DNA from 3 places in the Saccharopolyspora sp. NPDC000995 genome. Region 2 is predicted to be linked to each of the others. Evidence: riboswitches for the same ligand, from Rfam matches in the RefSeq annotation. Region 2 holds a riboswitch; each other region holds the start of a gene.
The links. Region 2 has a riboswitch for glycine ahead of gcvP (aminomethyl-transferring glycine dehydrogenase). Riboswitches for the same ligand answer to the same signal wherever they lie in the genome.
Positions count from the first base shown of each region.

Region 1 (5,474 bases), on a different contig from region 2:
CGCGGCTCGCCTGCCGGGGATCGCCGGGGTGGCGCAGCCACGCGTGGAGCGTGGCCAGGTATTCGGTGCCCTGCGTTCGGTCGTGCTCGCGCAGCACCGGTAGCGGGCCGAGGGCACCGATACCGGCGTCGGTCGCCGCACCGGCCATCCGGCTGAGCACCAGCAGATGCCAGTTCTCCTCGTACACCGCCACCCGCTGCTGTAGTTGGCCGGCGCGCAGCAGGCTGATCAGTTCCTCGGCTTGCGACCGCGACTGGGAAAGCTCGGCGACCGCCACCGCGGTGCCCGCCGCGATCAGCGGGCGCGGCGAAACGTCGTGGGACGTGAGCGCTGCCCGCAGATCCGGCCAGCCGCCCGCGCGCCCCCGGTCGGGCACCAGTGCGTAGAGCATGGTGCCGATCTCGGTGACCAGCGGGCGCCGCCCGATCCCGCGCGTGATCCACTCCCACATCGCCAACCGGTGCCCCTCCGCGGGGCTGGCGGACGGGGGCATTTCGATGGCGACGACTCGGTGCGCTTCGGCGGGCACCGCCAGTTCGTTCGCTGCCGCCCGCCAGCCTTCGCCGCCCTCCAGTAGCAGCCGCACCTGTTCGGCGGATCGGCGGCGTGCCCCGTCCGCCACCGCACGCCACCGCAGCAGTTGCAGTGCAACCAGAGGTGCGGTGTCGGCGAACGCGGTGGAGCGCTCTTCGGAGACCTCGCCGGGGACCACGGCCCACATCGAGCCGAGCAGTTCGCCGCCCATCCGGATCGGCACCACCAGCCGGGGCAGGGTGCCGTCCTGCTGGGCGGGTACGAAGATCGCCGAACTGCCCTTGCTGAGCTGGCGGAACGTGCCGCGGGCACGGAACTTGGCGAGCACGTCGTCGGGCTGCCTCCGGCCCATGATCGTCGAGACCCGCGCCGGGTCGGTGAGGTCCTGCCGGGCGGAGTAGGCCAGGACCTGGGAGCGCGCGTCCTCGATGGTGACTGGCGCGTCCACCACGTCCGCCACCGCGTCGGCGAGCCGGAACAGGTCCCCGACCCCGGTGCTGGGTGCGTCGGCCTCCTCGATTTCGGTCCCGGCCAGCGCGGCACGGATCAGCCACACCAACTGCGCCCACGCCGTTCCAGGCCGGACCTCGACCAGCGCCACCCCCGCGGCCCGGGCTGCCGCGGCCACCGCGTCGTCCGCCGAAATCGGTGGTTTGAGCAGCACCGCTGCTGCACCCTTCGCGCCGCAATTCCTCGTCAGCGCCACCGCGTGCTCGCTGTCCGAGATGCCCACGCCCAGCACGAGATCGCCGCCCGCCGCCGTCGGCGGCTGATCGGGTTCGGCGATGACGACGTCCCCGACGCACACTCTCGGTTCCGGGGCGACCACGGTGCGCAGCAGTGTAGGGCCGACGCGCTCGACCAGTGCCCGGATCTCCAGCATCACTGGCCTCCTGAATGCCTAGGGCAGCCTCCGGGCGTGGTGGGGGAGGGCATTGACACCAGAGCTGGCCCGTTTATCGTTGCTGAGCACACCGACAATCGCATACCGGCCGTCGACCCCGTGCGGGAGAGACCCTGCGAGCTCACGCCGAGCTCCCAGGGCGCCGAAGGAGCAAGACTCCCCACAAACTCTCAGGCACCCATGACCGTTCGGGCGAGGCAACTCTGGAAAGCGTGCGTCGCATCGACGCTCCACCCACGGTGCAAGCCGCGATGACCTGCGGCGAAGCTCTCAGGTTCCGCAACAGAGGGGGAGGCCCAGCCACCACGGGCACGAGTGCCCCCTGACAGCCTTGGAGCCTCCCAACATGTCCCTGCCTGCGCACCTGCTTTACTCCGAAGAGCACGAGTGGATCGAGGACCGCGACGAAGTAGTCCGCATCGGCATCACCCAGCACGCCGCGGACGCGCTCGGCGACATCGTCTACGTGCAGCTTCCCGAGGTGGGCGACAAGATCGAAGCGGGCCAGGCCTGCGGGGAGCTGGAGTCCACGAAGTCCGTCAGCGACCTGTTCGCGCCGGTGACCGGCGAGGTCGTGGCGCTCAACGAGTCCGTCGTGGACGCCCCGGCGCTGCTCAACGCGGAGCCATTCGGCGACGGATGGCTGCTCGATGTGCGCCCGACCAGCACCGGTTCGCTGCTCACCGCTGAGCAGTACGCCGAGTTGATCGCGCAGTAGTGGGCCAGGCGAGGTAGGAGGCGGTCAATGGCGATCAGCGTCTTCGACCTGTTTTCGGTGGGTATTGGGCCGTCCAGTTCGCACACGGTTGGTCCGATGCGTGCGGCGCGGTTGTTCGTGCAGCGGTTGCACAGCGCGGGGCGGTTGCCGCTGGTCGAGCGGATCAAGGCGGAGTTGTTCGGGTCGTTGGGTGCGACCGGGCATGGGCACGGTAGTCCGAAGGCTGTGCTGCTCGGTTTGGAGGGGCACAGTCCGGAGACTGTTGATCCGGCGGCGGTGGAAGGCCGGGTCAGCGAGATCCGGGAGTCCGGGCGGTTGCGTTTGGACGGGGTGCAGGAGATCCGGTTCACCGTAGACCGTGACTTGGTCATGCACCGGCGCAAGTCGTTGCCGTTGCACCCCAACGGGATGCGCTTCGCCGCGTTCGGTGCCGATGATGCCGAGCTGGACAGCGCGGTGTTCTACTCGGTGGGCGGTGGCTTCGTCGTTGACGAAGACGCTACCGGCACTGATCGGATCAAACCGGACGAGACCGCGGTGCGGTACCCGTTCCGCACGGGTGTAGAACTGCTCGCGCGGACCGAGCAGTCGGGGCTGCCGATCAGCGGTGTGATGCTGGCGAACGAGTTGTCGTGGCGTGGCGAGGATGCCGTGCACAAGGAGTTGCACGGCATCTGGCAGGTCATGCGTGAATGCGTTCACAACGGCTGCCGCAACTCCGGTGAGCTGCCCGGTGGGCTGAAGGTCCGTCGTCGGGCGGCGGAGCTGGCGGCTTCATTGACCGAGCGCGACGATCCGCTGGAGTGGGTCACGCTGTTCGCGCTGGCGGTGAATGAGGAGAACGCGGCTGGTGGGCGGGTGGTGACCGCACCGACCAACGGTGCGGCCGGGATCGTTCCTGCGGTCCTGCATTACTACACGCGCTTCGTGCCTGGCGCGGATGATGCTGGTGTCGTGCGGTTCCTGTTGGCGGCGGGTGCGGTCGGCGTGTTGTTCAAGGAGAACGCGTCGATTTCGGGTGCGGAGGTCGGTTGTCAGGGCGAGGTGGGTTCCGCGTGTTCGATGGCTGCTGCCGGGCTCGCTGAGGTGCTGGGTGGAACGCCGAGACAGGTGGAGAACGCAGCGGAGATCGCGATGGAGCACAACCTCGGGTTGACCTGCGACCCGATTGGTGGGTTGGTGCAGATTCCATGCATCGAGCGCAACGCGGTCGCGTCGGTGAAGGCGATCACGGCTGCGCGGATGGCGTTGCGCGGCGACGGTAGCCATTTCGTTTCGCTGGACAAGGTGATCAAGACGATGCGGGAGACCGGCCGCGACATGAAGGTCAAGTACAAGGAAACGGCCCGCGGCGGCCTCGCCGTCAACGTCATCGAATGCTGACCCTGCCGCGCGACCAGCGCGAGCACGGGAACCTTCCTGCCACCATCCGGCCGCCGGAGAGCTCTGCCGCTTGAGCATGGGAACTTTCCTGTCACCCGGTGTGCGGTGAATGCGTCCAGGTGCCGATGGTGGCGTCATTCTGCTGTCGGCATCGGCGTGCCCGTTGGTGCGAGGATGGGAACTTTCCTGTCACCGCTCGGCCCGGCCTCGTGAGGATGGGAACCTTCCGGTCACCGCTCGGCCCGGCCTCGTGAGGATGGGAACCTTCCTGTCACCGCTGTCCGTCGCGGAGCGGCCGGATGCCGTGCACCGGGGTCCAGCCGAGGAGTTGCCGCGCCGCTTCGCTGCTGACGCGGTGCGAGGGTTCGGCTGCCGCGTTCGGGTCGTGGCGGGGCGGCGGGCTGTCGTCCGCGCGGGCCAGGTCGCGGTAGTAGTCGGCGACCCGCACTGGTTGGTCCGCTACGTTCAGCGTCTTGCCCGCGCATCCGTGCTCCAGCGCGGTGACCACCGCGTCCGCGTAGTCGCGGGCGTGCACCATCGACACCCACTCGCGGCCATCACCGGGGATGGGCAGGTCTCCAGCGCGCAGCCGGGCGCGCTGCTGGTCCTGCACCGTTCCCGGGCCGACGAAGCGTCCGCCACGTAGGATGCTCCACGCGATCTCGCCGGCGGGCAGGTTGCGAACCGCGGTCTCCATTGTCAGGACCGGGTCGACGAGGTTCGCCCGTTCCGGCCGGTGGTCCAGCGGTGCGGCCTCGGTCAGCTGGTCGTCGCCGCCGTCGGCGTAGACCATCGTGATGCTCATCTGGACGAAGCGGCGCACTTTGGCTTCCTGCAACGCCCCGGTCACCACGGCGGTCCCGGCGCTGCGCAGCGCCGTGTTCCGCGCCCAACCGCCCGGCACGGTCGGCGTGGCGGGGACGGCAGTGGCCGCGTTGACCACCGCATCCACCCCCTTGAACTCCGCCGTCAGCAAGCGTTCCGCCTCCGGGTCGAGCAGCGAGGCGCGGATCCGGCGGGCTGCGGCCGGTAGCCGGTCGAGGCGGTCGGGCGCCATGACGGTCACATCGTGTCCTCGGCGCAGCAGCATCGGGACGAGGTGGCGCCCCAGGACCCCGCTGGCCCCGATGGCGAATACGTGCATCGTTTCCTCGTTTCGTCAGTTCCGCAACGGTTCGGCGAGGTCTGCGGCGTACGACCGGTAGTCGCGCGGCGGGCGGCCGGTGATGTCGTTGATCGCCGTCGTCACCGCCTCCGCGTCGCCGGCTCGGTAGGTGGCGTAGAGCTGCAGGCGCGCCGCCACCGCCCAGTCGGGGACCCCGGCCGAACGCATGGCCGCCGCGACCTCCGCCGGCTCGGCATCCACGTGCCGGATCCGGCGACCGGCCACTTCGGACAGGATGGACGCGACTTCCCGGTAGCTGAGGGCTTCCGGCCCGGTGAGGTCGTAGTCGCCGACAGCGTCCGAGGTCAGCAGAGCCGCCGCCGCGAGCCCGATGTCCCCGACGTCGATCATGCTGACCCGCGCCGCCCCGACCGGCAGCACGATCGCGTCGTGCCCCCGGATAGTCGGCAGCCACTGCAGCGCGTTCTGCATAAAAGCGTTGGGCCGGAGCACCGCGTGCGCAAGACCGGAGGCGCGCAGTTCGTCGTCGCCGACGCCGTGCTGGTGATGGATGCTCGACGCGGCACCGGGCCGCGCACCGAGCGCGGACAGCTTCACCACTCGCCCGACCCCGGTCTCCGCGCTCGCCGTGATCAGATTGCGTTGCAGCACAAGCTGTTCCGGGTGGAACGGCGTGAGCAGGAACAGCCGGTCCGAGCCGTGCAACGCGCGCAGCGTCGCCGCGCGATCGGTGAGATCGCACTCGACGACCGTCGCGTCGGGCGACAGGTCGCGGTTCGGCGAGCCGGGGCGCACAAGTAGGCGCGGGC
Region 1 is NZ_JBSFLZ010000061.1:247-5,720, reverse strand. Features, by position in the region: gene ACWDKQ_RS20175 (PucR family transcriptional regulator) at 1-1,417, opposite strand, end outside; glycine riboswitch at 1,531-1,635, shown strand; glycine riboswitch at 1,636-1,734, shown strand; gene gcvH (glycine cleavage system protein GcvH) at 1,785-2,156, shown strand; gene ACWDKQ_RS20165 (L-serine ammonia-lyase) at 2,184-3,539, shown strand; gene ACWDKQ_RS20160 (NAD-dependent epimerase/dehydratase family protein) at 3,811-4,683, opposite strand; gene ACWDKQ_RS20155 (NmrA family NAD(P)-binding protein) at 4,699-5,474, opposite strand, start outside.
Region 1: it holds a riboswitch for glycine, as region 2 does, so the genes downstream of both, gcvH (glycine cleavage system protein GcvH) here and gcvP (aminomethyl-transferring glycine dehydrogenase) in region 2, are expected to answer to the same signal.

Region 2 (5,474 bases):
CCTCGACGATGTCACGGTTTCCCGCCGGCACGCCGAGTTCCGGCGCGAGGGCAACGACTTCGTGGTCGTAGACGTCGGCAGCCTCAACGGCACCTACGTCAACCGTGAACCGGTGGACACCTCGGTGCTCGCCAACGGTGACGAGGTGCAGATCGGGAAGTTCCGGCTGGTGTTTCTTACTGGTCCAATCGATGGGGGCCCGGGCGCCCGCTGAGGACGCCCCGGCAACGACTTGTCGACCCGCCAGCGGGGCGGCGCCGAAGTGGCGTCGCCCCGCTGGCGCGTCAAGGTACTGCGCAGCCGAGAGCAACTGCATCCTCGCGCGGGGAATTTCCCGACGTCGCAACCGGTTTCCGCGTTGTAGCGGTCTTCATTCCACCGACCCAGCGGGGCGGTGGGCGGTGTATCGTGCTGGTAATGCTCGATGAGGAGTTCAGCCAGCGGTTCGGGCCAGATGCACCGGCAGGAAGGCCGCGAATTCGGTGGTCGACCAGACCGCTAAAGGGATGGGCGTGTCCGCCGCAACGCGGGTAGCGTCGGAGGCGTCGGTGCGCGATCCTCGACGGGGATGTCACGCTTCGGCGCGCTGGAGGAGGCGATGTGACGATGAGCAGCGAGATGCGCGTCGTCGGCGTGCGAGTTGAACTACCAGCAAACCAGCCGATTCTGCTGTTGCGCGAGGAGCACGGCGAGCGTTACTTGCCGATCTGGATCGGCTCGGTCGAGGCGACCGCCATCGCACTCGAGCAGCAGGGTGTGCGGCCGCAGAGACCCCTGACCCACGACCTGCTAAAGGACGTCATCGGGGCCTTGGGGCGCGACCTCGAACAGGTTCGGATCACCGATCTCCAGGACGGCACCTTCTTCGCCGAGCTGGTGTTCGACGGGGATGTGCGGGTCTCGGCGCGGCCGAGCGACTCGGTGGCGCTGGCGCTGCGCATCGGGGTGCCGATCCACGCCGACGAATCGGTGCTGGACGAGGCCGGGCTGATCATCCCGGACGAGCAGGAGGACGAGGTCGAGAAGTTCCGCGAGTTCCTCGACTCCGTGTCGCCGGAGGACTTCCGCGGCGCGGACACCTGAGCCTGCTGATCGACCCGACGAGACATCCCGGCCCCCGCCCGTGCGCTGCCAGGCGGGGGCCGGGTGGTCTAGGGGCCCGCGCGTCGCGTTGACCTCCCCGCAGGGCAGGCATACCGTCGAACTTACGCGAATTGCCCCGGTGTGATTCGGCCGCTGGGCGGTGTTCGCGGCCCCGGATCGGGACGGTCCGGGAGCTGGTGATCGTCGTCGGCTTCGTGCCGGACGAGGGGAGGCAGGCGTGGTCGAGGAAGCGTCCAACCGGGATGCTGCCGCGGAGCAGGGCGAGCTGTTCCCCGACGCCGCACTGCCGGACGAGCTGGTCGGCTACCGGGGTCCGGCCGCCTGCCAGATCGCCGGCATCACCTACCGCCAGTTGGACTACTGGGCTCGCACCAAGCTGGTCGGCCCGTCCATCCGCAGCGCCGCCGGCTCCGGCTCGCAGCGGCTCTACTCGTTCAAGGACATCCTGGTGCTCAAGGTGGTCAAGCGACTGCTGGACACCGGGGTGTCGCTGCACAACATTCGGGTCGCGGTGGAGCACCTGCGCAACCGAGGAGTGCAGGACCTGGCCCGGCTCACGCTGTTCAGCGACGGGACGACGGTCTACGAGTGCACCTCTGCCGAGGAGGTGGTCGACCTGCTGCAGGGTGGCCAAGGGGTGTTCGGCATCGCCGTCAGCGGTGCGATGCGCGAGATCAGCGGCACAATTCACGACTTCCCGGCCGAGCGGGCCGACGGCGGCGAGCTGGTGCCGCTGGTCGACGACGAATTGTCCCGCCGCCGGCGCGACCGGCAGGTCGAGACGGGCTGATCGCGGCCGACCTCGGTCGGGTGGTGTGCGACCGGTGACATCGCGGGTCCGTTCGGGGCCCTGATCGGGTAAACTGCGAGACATCGCCGACCCCGTGCGGGAGAGTCCGGCCCGGTTTTGGCCGTGGTCGGCGCCGAAGGAGCAAACCTCCCCAACAACCTCTCAGGCCACCTGGACCGCACGGGCGAGATGCCTCTGGAAAGAGGGCGCACCACGGCTGTGGTGCACCCCGCCGACGGTGCAAGCCTGGTTCACGGGTGAAGCTCTCAGGCGTTCGCTTCGCGGACAGCGACAGAGGGGGAGAGCAGGGCAGTTGCGGCTGTTCTGCCGCCCTTTGCCCGCCGCGACGATTGAGGTTTGGCGATGACCGACGTGACCCAAGATCGCATTCCACTGGCCGCCCTGGAGCACGGAACGCCGTTCGCCGACCGCCACGTCGGGCCGATGCCAGCCGAGCTTGCCCGCATGCTCGATGTGATCGGCGTCGGCTCGTTGGAGGAGCTGGGGCAGAACGCCGTGCCGGACACCATCCGGGAAGGCGACCTGCAGCTGGCGCTGCCCGGGCCGGCCACCGAATCCGAGGCACTGGCCGAGCTGCGCGAGCTCGCGCGCCGCTGCCGCCCGCACGCCGAGATGATCGGGTTGGGCTACTACGGCACGGTCACGCCGCCGGTCATCCTACGCAACGTGCTGGAGAGCCCGGCCTGGTACACCGCCTACACCCCGTACCAGCCGGAGATCTCGCAGGGTCGGCTCGAAGCGCTGCTGAACTTCCAGACGATGGTGGCCGATCTGGCCGGGGTGCCGGTGGCCAACGCGTCGATGCTCGACGAGTCAACCGCGGCGTCCGAGGGCATGACGCTGGTGCGCCGCGCGGGCCGGTCGAAGTCGCCGCGGTTCGTGGTGGACGCCGACACGCTGCCGCAGACCATCGCGGTGATCGAGACCCGCGCGGAGCCGCTGGGCATCGAGGTCATCGTCGCCGACCTGTCCGCCGGCGCGCAGGCGCTGCCGGCGGGCGAGTTCTTCGGCGCGCTGCTGTCCTACCCGGGTGCCTCCGGTGCGGTGCGCGACCAGGAGCAGATCATCGCCGAGGTGCACCGGCGCGGCGCCAAGGTCGTCGTCGCGGCCGACCTGCTGGCGTTGACGCTGCTGCGCTCGCCGGGCGAGATCGGCGCGGACGTCGTCGTTGGCACCACCCAGCGATTCGGGGTGCCGATGGGCTTCGGCGGCCCGCACGCCGGATTCATCGCCGTGGCCAAGGGACTCGAACGGCAGCTTCCTGGCCGGTTGGTCGGCGTGAGCGTCGACGCCGACGGCAACCAGGCCTACCGGCTGGCGCTGCAGACCCGAGAACAGCACATCCGCCGCGAGAAGGCCACCAGCAACATCTGCACCGCGCAGGTCTTGCTGGCCGTCGTGGCGTCGATGTACGCCGTGTACCACGGCCCCACCGGGCTGCGGTCCATCGCGACCCGCGCGCACCGGATGGCGGCCGTGTTCGCTGAGCAGCTGCGCCGCGGCGGGATCGAGGTGCTGCACCGGGAGTTCTTCGACACCGTCGTTGCGAGGGTGCCGGGAAAGGCCGACGTCGTCGTCGCCGCGGCCCGCCGGGGCGGCATCAATTTGCGCCGGGTGGACGCCGACCACGTCGGCATAAGTTGCGACGAAACCACCACGCGGGCGCACCTGGCGGCGGTGTGGCAGGCCTTCGGCGTCACCGGCGGCGACGCCGACGAACTAGACATCGAGACGCCGGACGCGCTGCCCGCGGCACTGGAGCGCACCTCGGAGTACCTGACGCACCCGGTGTTCCACACCCACCGCTCCGAGACTTCGCTGCTGCGGTACCTGCGGCAGCTCTCGGACAAGGACATCGCGCTGGACCGCAGCATGATCCCGCTGGGCTCGTGCACCATGAAGCTCAACGCGACGGCCGAGATGGAGCCGATCACCTGGTCGGAGTTCGGCTCGCTGCATCCGTTCGCGCCCGCGCAGGACGCCGAGGGGCTGCTGTCGATCGTCAAGGACCTGGAGACCTGGCTGGCCGAGGTCACCGGCTACGACGCGGTGAGCCTGCAGCCAAACGCCGGTAGTCAGGGCGAGTTCGCCGGGCTGCTGGCGATTCGCGCCTACCACCGCAGCCGTGGTGCCGCCGACCGGGACTTGTGCCTGATCCCGGCGAGCGCGCACGGCACCAACGCCGCCAGCGCCGTGATGGCCGGGATGCGGGTGATCGTGGTCCGCTGCGACGATGCCGGCAACATCGAGCTGGATCACCTGCGCGGGCTGGTCGCCGAGCACGCCGACGACCTCGCCGCGATCATGATCACCTACCCGTCCACGCACGGCGTGTACGAGGACACCGTGCGCGAGGTGTGCGGCCTGGTGCACGACGCGGGCGGCCAGGTGTACGTCGACGGGGCGAACCTCAACGCCCTGATCGGCCTGGCGCGGATGGGCAAGTTCGGTTCCGACGTCTCGCACCTGAACCTGCACAAGACGTTCTGCATCCCGCACGGCGGTGGCGGGCCGGGCGTCGGCCCGATCGGCGTGCGCGAGCACCTGGCGCCGTTCCTGCCGAACCACCCGATGCAGCCCGCAGCCGGACCCGTCACCGGCGTCGGCCCGATCAGCGCCGCGCCGTGGGGCAGCGCCTCGATCCTGCCGATCTCCTGGGCGTACGTGCGGATGATGGGTGCCGACGGTCTTCGCCGCGCGACGCTGACCGCGGTGGCCACCGCCAACTACGTCGCCCGTCGCCTGAACAACTACTTTCCGGTGCTCTACACCGGCAAGGGCGGCTTCGTGGCGCATGAGTGCATCCTCGACCTGCGGCAGATCAGCAAGACCAGCGGAATTACCGTCGACGACGTCGCCAAGCGGCTGGCCGACTACGGTATCCACGCGCCGACGATGTCATTCCCGGTGGCCGGGACGCTGATGGTCGAGCCGACCGAGAGCGAGAACCTGGCGGAGCTCGACCGCTTCTGCGAGGCGATGATCGCCATCCGCGCGGAGATCGACAAAGTCGTCGCCGGGCAGTGGCCGGCCGATGACAACCCGCTGGTGGGCGCTCCGCACACCGCGGCCTCGCTGGCGAAGGACTGGGACCACGCGTACTCCCGCGAGGAAGCGGCCTACCCGTTGGGCACCGATGTGGTGAAGGTGTGGCCGCCGGTGCGTCGCATCGACGGGGCACGCGGCGACCGCAACCTGGTCTGCTCCTGCCCGCCCCTGGACGCCTACCAGGCTTGAGGGACGTCCTTCGGTGGAAGCGCCTCCGGCCTGCTCTTGCGATGGGGCGCTTCCGCGTTCGGGGTGGGTGCTACACGCCCGGTCGAGTTCGGTTTGCGTGCGGTGCGGGCGGGGTGACACGGTGGCCCCTTCACCTGACCGGCTCCGAGAGGAAGTGGAGCAATGCTCACCATCAGTGAGAGCGCGGCGGAGGTCATCAAGCTCGTCCTCGTCGGCGGCGACTCTCCGGAAGGTTCCGGCCTGCGCATCGCGCCGGCCGAGCAGGGCCTGCAGGCGTCGATTGCCGACGAACCGCAGGACGGCGACGAGGTGATCGAGGAAT
Region 2 is NZ_JBSFLZ010000014.1:24,211-29,684, reverse strand. Features, by position in the region: gene garA (glycogen accumulation regulator GarA) at 1-214, shown strand, start outside; gene ACWDKQ_RS07670 (bifunctional nuclease family protein) at 607-1,083, shown strand; gene ACWDKQ_RS07665 (MerR family transcriptional regulator) at 1,322-1,894, shown strand; glycine riboswitch at 1,982-2,083, shown strand; gene gcvP (aminomethyl-transferring glycine dehydrogenase) at 2,258-5,152, shown strand; gene ACWDKQ_RS07655 (HesB/YadR/YfhF-family protein) at 5,315-5,474, shown strand, end outside.

Region 3 (5,474 bases), on a different contig from region 2:
GCCGCCGAGCCCGATGATCCCGTCGACGTCCTGCGCGACCAGGAAACGCTCGAACGCCGCGGCCATCGCGGTGACGGCCGATCCCCGGTCACCGGTGAACACCGCGTCCGCCCCGTCCGGGTGGTGGGCGGCGACCTCGGCGGCCGACACGTCGGCATCGGAGCTCCCACCGGCGGTGGACAGGTCCACGGTGATCACGGGGTGCCCGCCGGCGATCAGCCCGGCGACGTAGTGCAACTCAGCTGCCTTGGTGTCGAACGTCCCGGCGACGTAAGCGCTGCCCACTACTGCTCCAGCCGCTTCTGCGCCTCGGCGAGGTTCTTGGTGACTTTCTCGATCGCCCGCTCGAACCCGTCGCTGAGCCGGTCCAGCTCGGTCTCGAAGGCTCGCATCGCGCGGTCCGGCTTCCGGGCGGCGTCGTCATGGGCGGAGTTGACCGCCTCCCGGACCGCGTCCGCGATGGCCGCCACGCCGCTGCCCAGCAACCGCGGCTCCAGGCGCAGCTCGTCGATCCGCCCATCGGCGTCGACGGTCACCCGAACCGCGCCCCCGGCAGCAGTGCCCTCGCCACGGACCTCGTTCGCCATACCGCGCCTCCCAAGCTGGAACTCGCCACGACCATCCCACAAGAGCCACGCGCTGCAACGCGTTTCGGTTCCGCCTACCTGCAAAAGGTCGACAACCCAGAAGCGGAGCACCTCGGCGAGACGATCGGCATCGTGCTTCCCCACCGCGACATCACGGATCAACGCATCGGCAGTCCGCGCATCCGAGGCCTCGAGGTCCCGTCCGTTGTACGCGCAGAAGATCCCCGAGGCCAGCCAGGCGAGCCTCTTGTTGCCATTGAGTATCTCGTGGTATCAGCTGATACCACTTGCCATCGGGACACGAGAAGGCCCCCGGAATCCGCCCCGCCGGGCACCGGGGGCATTCCTCGGTTTCCCGGTCAGTGGCTCTTGTCGCCCTTGCCGAAGAACTTGTTCTTGACCTGGTCGATCTTCTCCTTGTTCTTCGGGTCGGAGGCGTACTTCTTGGCCTGGTCGATCACCTTGCGGCCCTGCGGGCTGCTGGCGAAGTCGGCGACCTTCTTGAACAGAGACATCGTCGCTCCCGGCGATTCGGAGTCACGTCTGCTCCCAGGCTACCGACAAAACGGATGCGGATCAGCCGAGCACGCCGCTGACGGACGCGTGCCCCTTCAGGAGGTTGCGGGCGACGGTGCGGCGCTGGATCTCGTCGGTCCCCTCGAAGATGCGCAGTAGCCGCAGGTCGCGGTACCAGCGCTCGACCGGCAGGTCCTTCGTGTAGCCCATGCCGCCGTGCATCTGCAGCACCCTGTCGACGATCTCGTTGGCGCGGGTGGCGCCGAAAAGCTTGGCCACCGACTGCGCATGCCGGGAGTCCATGCCCTGGTCCACCTGCCAGGCCGCCTGCAGCACCAGCCAGCGCAGCGCCTCGATCTCCACGGCGGAGTCGGCGATCATCCACTGGATGGCCTGGCGCTCGGCGATCGGCTTGCCGAACGTCTCGCGGGTCTTGGCGTACTCCATGCCCATCTCGACGAGCCGTTCGCAGGCTCCGAGGGCGCGGGCGGGCAGCAGGTAGCGGCCGCGGCCGATCCACTGCATGGCGAGCTTGAAGCCGTGGCCGACCTCACCGAGCACGTTGCGCTCCGGAACGCGCACGTTGTCGAACACCAGCGCGGCGGGCTGCCGCTCCCACGGGCCCATGATGGCGATCGGCTCGGACTTCCAGCCCGCGGCCCGGTCGGCCAGGAAGCAGGTGACCCCGCCGTTGGCGCCCTTCTCCTTGTCCGTGACGGCGAAGACCATCACGAAGTCGGCGTCGATGCCGCCGGTGATGAACGTCTTCTCGCCGTTGATCACCCACTCGTCGCCGTCCTTGACGGCGGTGGTGCGCAGGTTCTTGGCGTCGGAGCCAGCGTCCGGCTCGGTGATCGCGAAGCACGACTTGCGGGTGCCCTCGATCGTCGGGAGCAGGTAGCGCTCCTTCTGCTCGTCGTTGGCGTAGTACAGGATGTTGTCCGCGTAGCCGCCGAAGCGAAACGGCACGAACGTGCGACCGAGCTCAACCTCGATGAGCGCCGTCATCACGGCCGACAGGCCCATGCCGCCGTACTCCTCGGGCGTCTGCACGCCCCAGAACCCGGCCTGCTTCGCCTTGTCCTGCAGTTCCCGCTGCTCGTCCTTGGTCAGGCCACGTTCCCCGCCCCGCTCACGCCGCAGCACCTCGGGCTCCAGCGGCACCAGCTCGCGCTGGACGAAGTTGCGCACCCAGTCGCGGATGTCACGCTCTGTGTCGGACAGCGAGAAGTCGACCATCGCCGAATTCCTTTCGGTGCAACCACCTAACTAACGTCGTCCCTTATGGCAGCCTAAGACCGCCCCGACGACGTGAGCGCTACGCGACCGATGATCGAACGCCTCGCGAAGTACCTCGGTGCTCCGGCTCGGCGATGGGTCCTCCAGCCGCGGCTTCCCGGACGACGCCGGCCTGGAGAAGCAGCACCGCGAGCTTGCCGAATGAGATCACTGCGCCCCCCGGTTGACTCCGGTCACGTTCGGTTCGTAGCGTCGGCGTTCGCACAACCGAATACCGCGCCGATGACGTCGTGCGGGAGAGACTCCAACCCCGAGCTACCTCGGAGAGCGGAGCGCCGAAGGAGCAATTACTCCCCAGCAAACTCTCAGGCACCGGCACCGCACGACACCAGGCGAACACGGAGAAAAGCAGGAGCAACGCGCTTCTCGCCCACGGTGCAAGCTGCCCCTCGCGGGGTGGCGAAACTCTCAGGCCAATGACTCCGGGGAGACCGCCCGACCAGCGCAAGCCCGCGCAGGCCGGGGTCGAGGTGCCCCCGATAAGGTTGGGTGCAGTGAGCTGACCGGCCCTCGACTGCCGACCGGCGCCCACCAGGAGGAGTCTCACCATGTCGTCGCCACGACAGACGCCCTTGCACCGAGTGCACGAAGCCCTCGGGGCGACGTTCACCGAGTTCGCCGGTTGGCGGATGCCGCTGCGCTACTCCGGCGACACCGCCGAGCACAACGCGGTGCGCAACAACGCCGGCCTGTTCGACCTGACCCACATGGGTGAGATCCGGATCAGCGGCCCGCAGGCCGCCGAGGCGCTGGACTACGCGCTGGTCGCCAACGCCTCCGCGATCAAGCCCGGTCGCGCTCGCTACACGATGATCTGCAACGCCACCGGCGGCGTGCTGGACGACCTGATCGTCTACCGGCTCGACGAGCAGGAGTTCCTGGTGGTGGCCAACGCGGCGAACGCCGCCGTGGTCTCCGCCGAACTGACCGAGCGACTCGACGGCTTCGACGCCGAGCACCAGGACGTCTCCGACGACTACGCGCTGATCGCCGTGCAGGGCCCGAACGCGGTCGCCATCCTCGCCCCGCTGACCGACACCGACCTCGCCGAGGTCAAGTACTACGCGGGCTACCGCAGCCAGGTCGCCGGCAAGGACGTGCTGCTGGCGCGAACCGGCTACACCGGCGAGGACGGCTTCGAGCTGTTCACCGCGCCCGGCGACGCCGAGGCCGTCTGGCAGGCGCTGACCGAGTCCGGCGCGCAGCACGGCCTGCAGCCCGCCGGGTTGTCCTGCCGCGACACGCTGCGGCTGGAGGCGGGCATGCCGCTGTACGGCAACGAGCTGTCCACCGACCTCACGCCCTTCCACGCCAACCTCGACCGGGTGGTCAAGCTGGACAAGCCCGGCGACTTCGTCGGCAAGGACGCGCTGGCCGCCGCTGCGGAGAAGCCCACCGAGCGCACGCTGGTCGGGCTGAGGACCGACCAACGCCGGGCGCCCCGGCACGGCTACCGCGTGCTGGACGCCGACGGTGCCGAGATCGGCGTCGTGACCAGCGGTGCCCCGTCGCCGACCCTCGGCCACCCGATCGGCATGGCCTACGTCGACCGCGCGCACAGCGAACCCGGCACCCAACTGCAGGTCGACATCCGCGGCAAAAACGTCGCGGTGCAGGTCGTCGAGCTGCCGTTCTACCGCCGCAATGCCTGACGAGATCGAACCAGGAGGCAACACAATGTCGACACCGGACCTGTTTAACGACCAGCTGGCCGCGGTGGACCCCGAGGTGGCAGCGGCGGTCGGCGCCGAGCTCAACCGCCAGCAGACCACGCTGGAGATGATCGCCTCGGAGAACTTCGCACCGCAGGCGGTCCTGGAGGCGCAGGGCTCGGTGCTGACCAACAAGTACGCCGAGGGCTACCCGGGGCGCCGCTACTATGGTGGTTGCGAGCACGTCGACGTCGTCGAGCAGCTGGCCATCGACCGCGTCAAGGAGCTGTTTGGGGCCTCCTTCGCCAACGTGCAGCCGCACTCCGGGGCGCAGGCCAACGCGGCGGCGATGTTCGCGTTGCTCAAGCCCGGCGACACGATCATGGGCCTGGACCTGGCCCACGGCGGTCACCTCACGCACGGCATGCGGATCAACTTCTCCGGCAAGCTCTACAACGTGGTGCCCTACCACGTGCGCGCGGATGACCACCGCGTGGACATGGACGAGGTCGCCCGGCTGGCGCGGGAGAACAAGCCGCAGCTGATCATCGCCGGCTGGTCGGCGTACCCTCGGCAGCTGGACTTCAAGCGGTTCCGGGAGATCGCCGACGAGGTCGGCGCCTACCTGATGGTCGACATGGCGCACTTCGCCGGTCTGGTGGCCGCCGGGCTGCACCCGAACCCGGTGCCGCACGCGCATGTCGTCACCACTACCACGCACAAGACCCTGGGCGGCCCGCGCGGTGGCGTGATCCTGTCCTCGGACTCGGAGTTCACGAAGAAGTTCAACTCGGCGGTGTTCCCCGGCCAGCAGGGCGGGCCGTTGGAGCACGTGATCGCCGGCAAGGCGGTGGCGTTCAAGATCGCCGCCGGTGAGGAGTTCGCCGACCGGCAGCGCCGCACCGTGGAGGGCGCGCAGATCCTGGCGGAGCGACTGCTGGCCGACGACGCCGCCAAGGCCGGTGTTCAGCTGGTCTCCGGCGGCACCGACGTGCACCTGGTGCTGGTGGACCTGCGCGACTCCGAGCTGGACGGCAAGCAGGCCGAGGACCGACTGCACGAGATCGGCATCACGGTCAACCGCAACGCGGTGCCCAACGACCCGCGGCCGCCGATGGTGACCTCCGGTCTGCGCATCGGCACCCCGGCCCTGGCCACCCGCGGCTTCGGCAAGGACGACTTCACCGAGGTCGCCGACATCATCGCCGAGGCCCTCAAGCCCGGCTTCGACGAAGCCGCCGGCGGCGAGCTGCGAGCCCGCGTCGAAGCCCTCGCCACCTTGCACCCGCTGTACGCGAACCTCTGACCAGAAAGCCCCCGGGAGAACAACGCCGCATTTCGGCAACAATGGCCGAAATGCGGCGTTCTCCTGTTTGAAATCCTAAGTGGACTATGTTGGAACTGGAAAAACGCCGTATTT
Region 3 is NZ_JBSFLZ010000009.1:74,461-79,934, reverse strand. Features, by position in the region: gene ACWDKQ_RS05520 (Tm-1-like ATP-binding domain-containing protein) at 1-285, opposite strand, end outside; gene ACWDKQ_RS05515 (YbaB/EbfC family nucleoid-associated protein) at 285-587, opposite strand; gene ACWDKQ_RS05510 (hypothetical protein) at 947-1,102, opposite strand; gene ACWDKQ_RS05505 (acyl-CoA dehydrogenase family protein) at 1,164-2,342, opposite strand; glycine riboswitch at 2,626-2,733, shown strand; glycine riboswitch at 2,734-2,835, shown strand; gene gcvT (glycine cleavage system aminomethyltransferase GcvT) at 2,951-4,054, shown strand; gene glyA (serine hydroxymethyltransferase) at 4,080-5,360, shown strand.
Region 3: it holds a riboswitch for glycine, as region 2 does, so the genes downstream of both, gcvT (glycine cleavage system aminomethyltransferase GcvT) here and gcvP (aminomethyl-transferring glycine dehydrogenase) in region 2, are expected to answer to the same signal.